3 regions of the Qipengyuania sp. L-5Y genome follow, and region 2 is predicted to be linked to each of the others. Evidence: predicted binding sites of a transcription regulator. Region 2 holds the regulator's gene; each other region holds the start of a gene.

Region 1 (2,272 bases), on a different contig from region 2:
GCGGTTCTTCTATCCATTTCGGATTCGTCGGAAGAAAAGCGGTTGCGGCGTCAGGTGGCCCAGGCGACCAAGATGCAGGCGGTCGGCCAGCTTGCAGGCGGCGTGGCACACGATTTCAACAATGTGCTGACGGCCATTATCGGTTACTGCGATCTCATGCTGCTGCGTCATACGCCGGGCGACAGCGATTACGACGACATCCAGCAGATCAAGGCCAATTCGAACCGGGCGGCCAGCCTCACCCGGCAGTTGCTCGCCTTCAGCCGCCAGCAGACGCTGCGCCCCGTAGTTCTGCAATTGCCCGACGTGGTCAGTGAAGTGAGCCAGCTTCTGAAGCGGCTCATGGGCGAGAAGATCGAGTTCTCGGTTCGCCACGATCGAGAGCTCGGTTCGGTTCGTGCCGATCCCCAGCAGTTGGAGCAGGTTATCATCAACCTGGCTGTAAATGCCCGCGATGCGATGCAAGCCTATGCGTCGAAACGGGGCAAGCAGGACTGGAAGGGTCGCCTGACCCTTGCCACGCGCCGGGTTTCCGCCCGCGACGTGCGCAAGATGGGCATCGATATCATGCCGGCCGACGATTACACGGTCATGATCGTCCAGGACACCGGCGGCGGGATCCCGGACGAGCATCTCAACAAGATATTCGAGCCTTTCTTCACGACCAAGGAGCAGGGGAAGGGGACCGGGCTCGGGCTTTCCACTGTGTACGGTATCGTCAAGCAGTCGAACGGCTTCATTTTCGCCGATAATGTGCAGGGCCCGGATGGCACTCCGATCGGTGCCCGCTTCACCGTTTACCTCCCGGTCCACAAGGGCGAACTGCCCGCCATCATGCGCGCCGACGAGCCTGAAGAGCAGAAGGCATCCGAGTGGTCTGCAGGCGGCAAGCTGCTTCTGGTCGAGGATGAGGACATGGTGCGCGCCGTCGCCGAACGGGCGCTGGTGCGTGCAGGCTATACGGTGACCACAGCTTCCGATGGCGAAGAGGGGTTGGGCATCGTGGCCAATGGCGATACGCAATTCGACCTGATCGTTTCGGATGTCGTCATGCCGGCAATGGATGGCCCTGCCATGGCGCGTGCGATCCGCAACGTTCGAGCTCACGTGCCCATCCTGTTCATGTCGGGCTATGCGGAAGAACAGCTGCGCAATGAAATCGACATCGAGAACATGTACTTCATACCCAAACCGTTCAGCGTGCAGCAGATCAATGCGAAAGTGGCAGAAGTGCTGAGCGCCCAGCGCAAGTAGGTTGGACAGCCTAACGCTGCCGATTGAAAGACCACGGGAAAAAACTTTCGTTCCCCACTTGTTCTTTTGGAACAAAGCCGATACATCACGTGTCAGTTGAAGAGTCGATACCGGCTCTGGCCAAGCGCAGGAGGTAATGTCATGGCGGCAAGTCTGAAGCTCGTAGAGGACAAGAAAGTGGACGCAGACCGTCAGAAGGCATTGGATGCCGCGCTTGCGCAGATCGACCGCGCATTCGGCAAGGGTTCGGCGATGAAGCTGGGCCAGAAGGAAGCGATGAATGTGGAGGCCATCTCCACCGGGTCGCTCGGTCTCGATATCGCCCTCGGTGTGGGCGGTCTGCCCAAGGGGCGCGTAATCGAAGTGTATGGCCCGGAAAGTTCGGGCAAGACCACACTGGCGCTTCACGTAATTGCAGAAGCCCAGAAGGCGGGCGGCACCGCTGCCTTCGTCGATGCGGAACATGCGCTCGATCCGGTATATGCCAAGAAGCTTGGCGTGGACATTGACGAATTGATCGTGTCGCAGCCGGATACGGGCGAGCAGGCGCTGGAGATCACCGATACGCTGGTTCGGTCCAATGCAATCGACGTGCTGGTCGTCGACTCCGTCGCAGCGCTCGTTCCGCGCGCCGAAATCGAAGGCGAGATGGGCGATAGCCACGTCGGCCTTCAGGCGCGTCTGATGAGCCAGTCGCTACGGAAACTGACCGGTTCGATCAACCGCTCCAAGTGCATGGTGATCTTCATCAACCAGCTGCGCATGAAGATCGGCGTTATGTACGGCAATCCGGAAACCACCACTGGCGGCAATGCGCTCAAATTTTATGCATCGGTTCGTCTGGACATCCGCCGCACCGGCCAGATTAAGGATCGCGACGATATCATCGGCAATGCGACCCGCGTGAAAGTGGTCAAGAATAAGGTGGCGCCGCCGTTCAAGCAGGTCGAATTCGACATCATGTATGGCGAAGGCATTTCCAAGATCGGCGAAATTCTCGATCTCGGCGTAAAGGCAG
Region 2 (2,272 bases):
GCTTCACCCTCGAAGGGCGTGATCCGGGAAGATTTCCATCCCGCTGCCCATGCCCGCGCCTATGCTGCAGGGGGCGCTGCGTGCCTTTCGGTTCTCACCGACGCCCCGTATTTTCAGGGTCACGAAGATTATCTGGTCGAAGCGCGATCGGCCTGCGAATTGCCCGTCCTGCGCAAGGATTTCATGGTCGATACTTGGCAGGTGGCCGAAGCGCGCGCACTCGGCGCTGATGCGATCCTGATCATAGTCGCCGCACTCGATGATGGTGCGATGGTGGAGATCGAACGGGCCGCGGTGGAATATGGCATGGACGTATTGGTAGAAGTCCATGATCACGCAGAGATGGAACGTGCAGCATTGCTACAGTCGCGCCTCATTGGCGTGAACAACCGGGACCTGCGGACCTTCTCGACCGATCTCGTCACGACCGAAGCCTTGGCGCCTCTGGCACCTGAAGGTTCGCTTCTGGTCGGCGAAAGCGGCATTTCTCGGTTCGAAGACTGCCAGCGCTTGTCACACGCCGGGGTGAACAGCTTCCTGGTCGGCGAAAGCCTGATGCGCCAATGCGATGTCGAAGCGGCAACTCGCATGCTGCTCGGGAACTGATCTGTCCTACACGCTGCTGACCGGTTAAAGGTATCAGCTCCAGACCAAGCCCGCTGCGTTCTGGCACGATTTCGGCCTCGGTGCGGGGTGACTTTTTATCCCCTTGGACAGTGGTCCATGTGGTCCATGTCTCCCCTGCCCGTCCGAAAAGCTTAACGTCAGCGGTTTCTCAGCGTGCTGATCCGGATCGAACCATGAACGGTTGTTCCGCAAGGAACGGCTGAATTGCTTGACTTTGCAATTTTGGTTGCTTAATTGTTCCGCATTCGTTCACGGCTTTCGTGAACACGCGATACGGAGTTCGCACAATGCTGACCGCCAAGCAGCACGAATTGATCCGGTTCATCCAGCAACGTCTGGAAGACACCGGCATTTCCCCCAGCTTCGAAGAAATGAAGGAAGCGCTCGATCTGAAGAGCAAGTCGGGCGTACACCGCCTGATCTCGGCGCTCGAAGAACGTGGCTTCATCCGGCGCCTCCCCAATCGGGCGCGTGCGCTGGAAGTAGTCAAGCTTCCTGAAAATGCCGTGATGGGGTCGCCCGCTCCGGTGGCGGCAAATGATGCCGTATCGGCTGCTATCCCGGCAAAGGCGGTGGCGCCCGAACCGGCCAACGATATCATCGATGTTCCGCTTCATGGGCGGATTGCCGCCGGCGCCCCGATCGAAGCGATCGAAGGTCAGTCCAGCATGCCCGTGCCGGCCGCGCTGCTCGGTCCGGGCGAACATTATGCCTTGGAGGTTTCCGGAGATTCCATGATCGAAGCCGGGATCTTCGATGGCGACTTCGCTCTGGTAAAACGCACGGACACGGCCCGCGATGGCGAGATTGTCGTGGCGCTGGTCGACAACGAAGAAGCGACCCTGAAATACCTTCGCAAGGATGCAGGCCGCGTCGTGCTCGATCCGGCCAACGGCGCATACGAAGCGCAAGTTTATGAACCCCACCGGGTTCAGGTTCAGGGAAAACTGGCGGGCCTGCTCCGCCGCTACCACTGATTTGCTGGCGCGCGCCTACTCACGCGGCGCGCGCCACCATCCATGCTCGCCCTGATCCTGGGCGACCGTATCGATCCGTTGATCTGCCAGGTAGATCGAAGCGCCCCCTTCCCGGTCGAGAAATCTTCTGTCCGCTTTGAGCCAGCGCGGCCGACAACTGTACGGCAGATACCGGTCGGCAATGACGATGTCGGCCCGCATGCAAGCCGCGGCCAGTGCCCGCTCTTCCACGAGATCTCTATTGCGGGCGACGAGGACGGACCAGGGTCGCCCACCCCGTTCTAGGGAGAAGACGCAAAACTGGTCGCTGCACCGGCTGCGCAGCCAGTCGGCAATCTCGATAGGGATCTGATCCGTACCGGCCAGTTCGAGCAGATTGTCCTGAGCATATCCGCCTTCACGATCGTGCAGAACCAGCAACCGTTCGGCCTCGTTGGCAACGCCTATGTCGCGTCCGTCACGCGTAATGAGGATATCGGGTATCGGGGCGGTGATCATCAGCACGGCAGAGGCGATAATTGGCCCAAAACCCAGCAGGCGCGCCCTGCCGTGCCATAACGCCAGCCAGAGCGCCCCGCCCACGTATAACCCTATCGCTCCCATGCCGATACGCGGCGCAAGTTTGACCGACCCCGGCTGCTCGGCGAAGAAATGGGCAATGGCCAGCA
Region 3 (2,272 bases), on a different contig from region 2:
TATGTTCGGCAGCCACTGCCAGGCGATCGTACAGTTCCGCCCCCGCCTTGCCGATCTCTACCGCTTCACGCGCGATGGTGTCCTGCCGCCAGACCTGCGCGACGGTGCGCGCGATAGCAACAAGGTTGGTCGGGGTCGCCAGCAACACCTTGTTGCGGAACGCGAAATCCCACAATTCGGGATCGTGCTCGAGCGCGGCGGCCACGAAATGCTCGCCCGGGACGAACATGACCACGTAATCGGGCGTATCGTCGAACTGGCTCTGATAGCTCTTCGAACCCAGCGTCTGGACGTGATTGCGCATGGACTTCGCATGCAGATCGAGGTTTCTGATACGCTCGTTCTCGTCATCGGCCTCGAACGCGGCCTGATAGGCGTTCAGCGACACCTTGGCATCGATCACCAGTTTCTTCTGGCCCGGAACGTGGACCACCGCGTCGGGCCGCAGGCGGCCTTCGTCGGTTTCGATCGAATGCTCCAGATTGAAATCGGTATGTTCCGACAGGCCGCATTGCTCCAGCACGTTCTGCAATGCCCGCTCGCCCCAGCGACCCCGCGCCTTGGGGGCATTGGTCAGCGAATTGCCGAGCCGCTGCGCCTCGCGCCGTACTTCCTCCTGTCCGCGCTGCATTTCGGTGATCTGCTGGTAAAGCCGGCCGAATGCATCGGTGCGCTTTTCCTCCAGCGCCGCGACCTGTTTTTCATAGGCTTCCAGCCGCTTGCCCACCGGGTCGAGCAATGCGCGCAGTTTTTCCTCGCTGGTCTTTTCCGAATGGCCAAGCCGCTCGTTCGCCCGCTCGAGGAAGGCTTCCTGTGCCTTCGACAATACGGCCGAGCCGGTGTTCTGGAATTCCTTGAGCAATTCTTCGCGCGCTTCGATCAGCAGCCGTTTCTGCTCGTCGAAATTGGCGGTCTTTTCCTTCAGCGTCGCGAGTTCGGCGCCCAGTTCGCCATTGCTGCGCCGCAGATTGTCGAGCGCCGCCTCATGGTTCCTGCGCGTATCGCGCAATTCGGCGTCGAGCGCATCGGCCCGCCCTGCCCGCACGGTCGCATTTTCCAGATCGACGATCGCCTTGCGAAACTTCTCTTCGGTCTCGCGCGCTTCCGCATCGCGCTCCCCATGGCGCGCCTTCCATTCGGCCACGGGCCGCGATCCCAAAAACCATCCCAGGCCCGCTCCTGCGAGCAGCGCCACGATTGCAATGACTGCCATTTCCATGGGTGCAGGCTAGGCGGAACACATGCGGAACACCAGCCCTTTCCTACAGCAATCCCCGACGCTATGTTCGCATCGGGTCCCTCTATTCCAAAGGCACGTCCACGCGACCGTTTTTCTCGAACAAAGCGGTGCCAGCGAATGTACTTCATCAACCAGCCCAGCAAAAAGGCGACCCGCCACCGCGAATCGCCCCTTCGAAATCCGTGATTGTGTAGGAAGCCTATGCCGCTTCGCGCAGCTTCTTCAGCTTCTTGAGCGCCATGTTCCGCTTCAACCGCGAAAGATGGTCGATGAATAAAATACCTTCAAGATGGTCCATCTCATGCTGGATGCAGGTCGCCATGAGGCCTTCAAGATCCTCTTCATGCGTTTCGCCTTCAAGGTCCTGGTACCGCACACGGCAGGTGGCCGGACGATCGACATCCGCGAAGATGTCGGGCACCGACAGGCACCCTTCCTGATAGCTCGCCAGCTCTTCCGCCGGGTCGAGGATTTCCGGATTGATGAAGACCCGCGGCTCCTTGACGGTCGGGTAATGGACATGTTCGTGGCCGCCGTGGTTGCAGACCTCGCCCTCGGCTTCCTCGTCTTCCGGCTGAAGGTCGATCACCAGCACACGCTTTGGAACGCCGACCTGGATCGCCGCAAGCCCGATGCCGGGTGCCGCATACATCGTTTCGAACATGTCCGCGACGAGCTCGTTCAGCTCGTCGTTGAATTCGGTAACCGGTTCGGACACGGTTTTGAGCCGGGGATCCGGCACTTCGAGAATCTGTCTTATCGCCATGGCCGCAAGATATGCGCGTCGCGCCGTTTATTCAATCTGAATAGGGCGCATACTGTGATCGGTCAGCCCATCGGTCTGCGCGCCCGTAGCGCCTGAGCAAGCGTGCCTTCATCCAGATAATCGAGTTCGCCGCCGACCGGCAATCCATGGGCCAACTGCGTGATGCGCACGGGAAAAGTGTCCAGCCTTTCCGCAAGATAATGGGCGGTAGTCTGGCCTTCCAGAGTGGCGTTCATGGCAAGGACGATCTCGTCCACCCCGCCTTC

What was found. The regulator LexA, encoded in region 2, represses DNA repair genes until DNA is damaged. The targets are predictions, from matches to a motif close to GTTCCNCNCTTGTTCT.
Region 1: recA (recombinase RecA) is a predicted target of LexA. The motif match lies at 1,304-1,319, and genes of this name have one in related genera.
Region 3: AC13F2_RS12705 (DNA recombination protein RmuC) is a predicted target of LexA. The motif match lies at 1,235-1,250, and genes of this name have one in related genera.

Annotation. Positions count from the first base shown of each region.
Region 1 is NZ_JBSXOM010000019.1:25,215-27,486, forward strand. It holds gene AC13F2_RS02530 (hybrid sensor histidine kinase/response regulator) at 1-1,254, shown strand, start outside; gene recA (recombinase RecA) at 1,396-2,272, shown strand, end outside.
Region 2 is NZ_JBSXOM010000032.1:13,389-15,660, forward strand. It holds gene trpC (indole-3-glycerol phosphate synthase TrpC) at 1-606, shown strand, start outside; gene lexA (transcriptional repressor LexA) at 915-1,604, shown strand; gene AC13F2_RS13715 (ComEC/Rec2 family competence protein) at 1,620-2,272, opposite strand, start outside.
Region 3 is NZ_JBSXOM010000031.1:372,753-375,024, reverse strand. It holds gene AC13F2_RS12705 (DNA recombination protein RmuC) at 1-1,219, opposite strand, end outside; gene AC13F2_RS12700 (peptide deformylase) at 1,440-2,006, opposite strand; gene recR (recombination mediator RecR) at 2,069-2,272, opposite strand, start outside.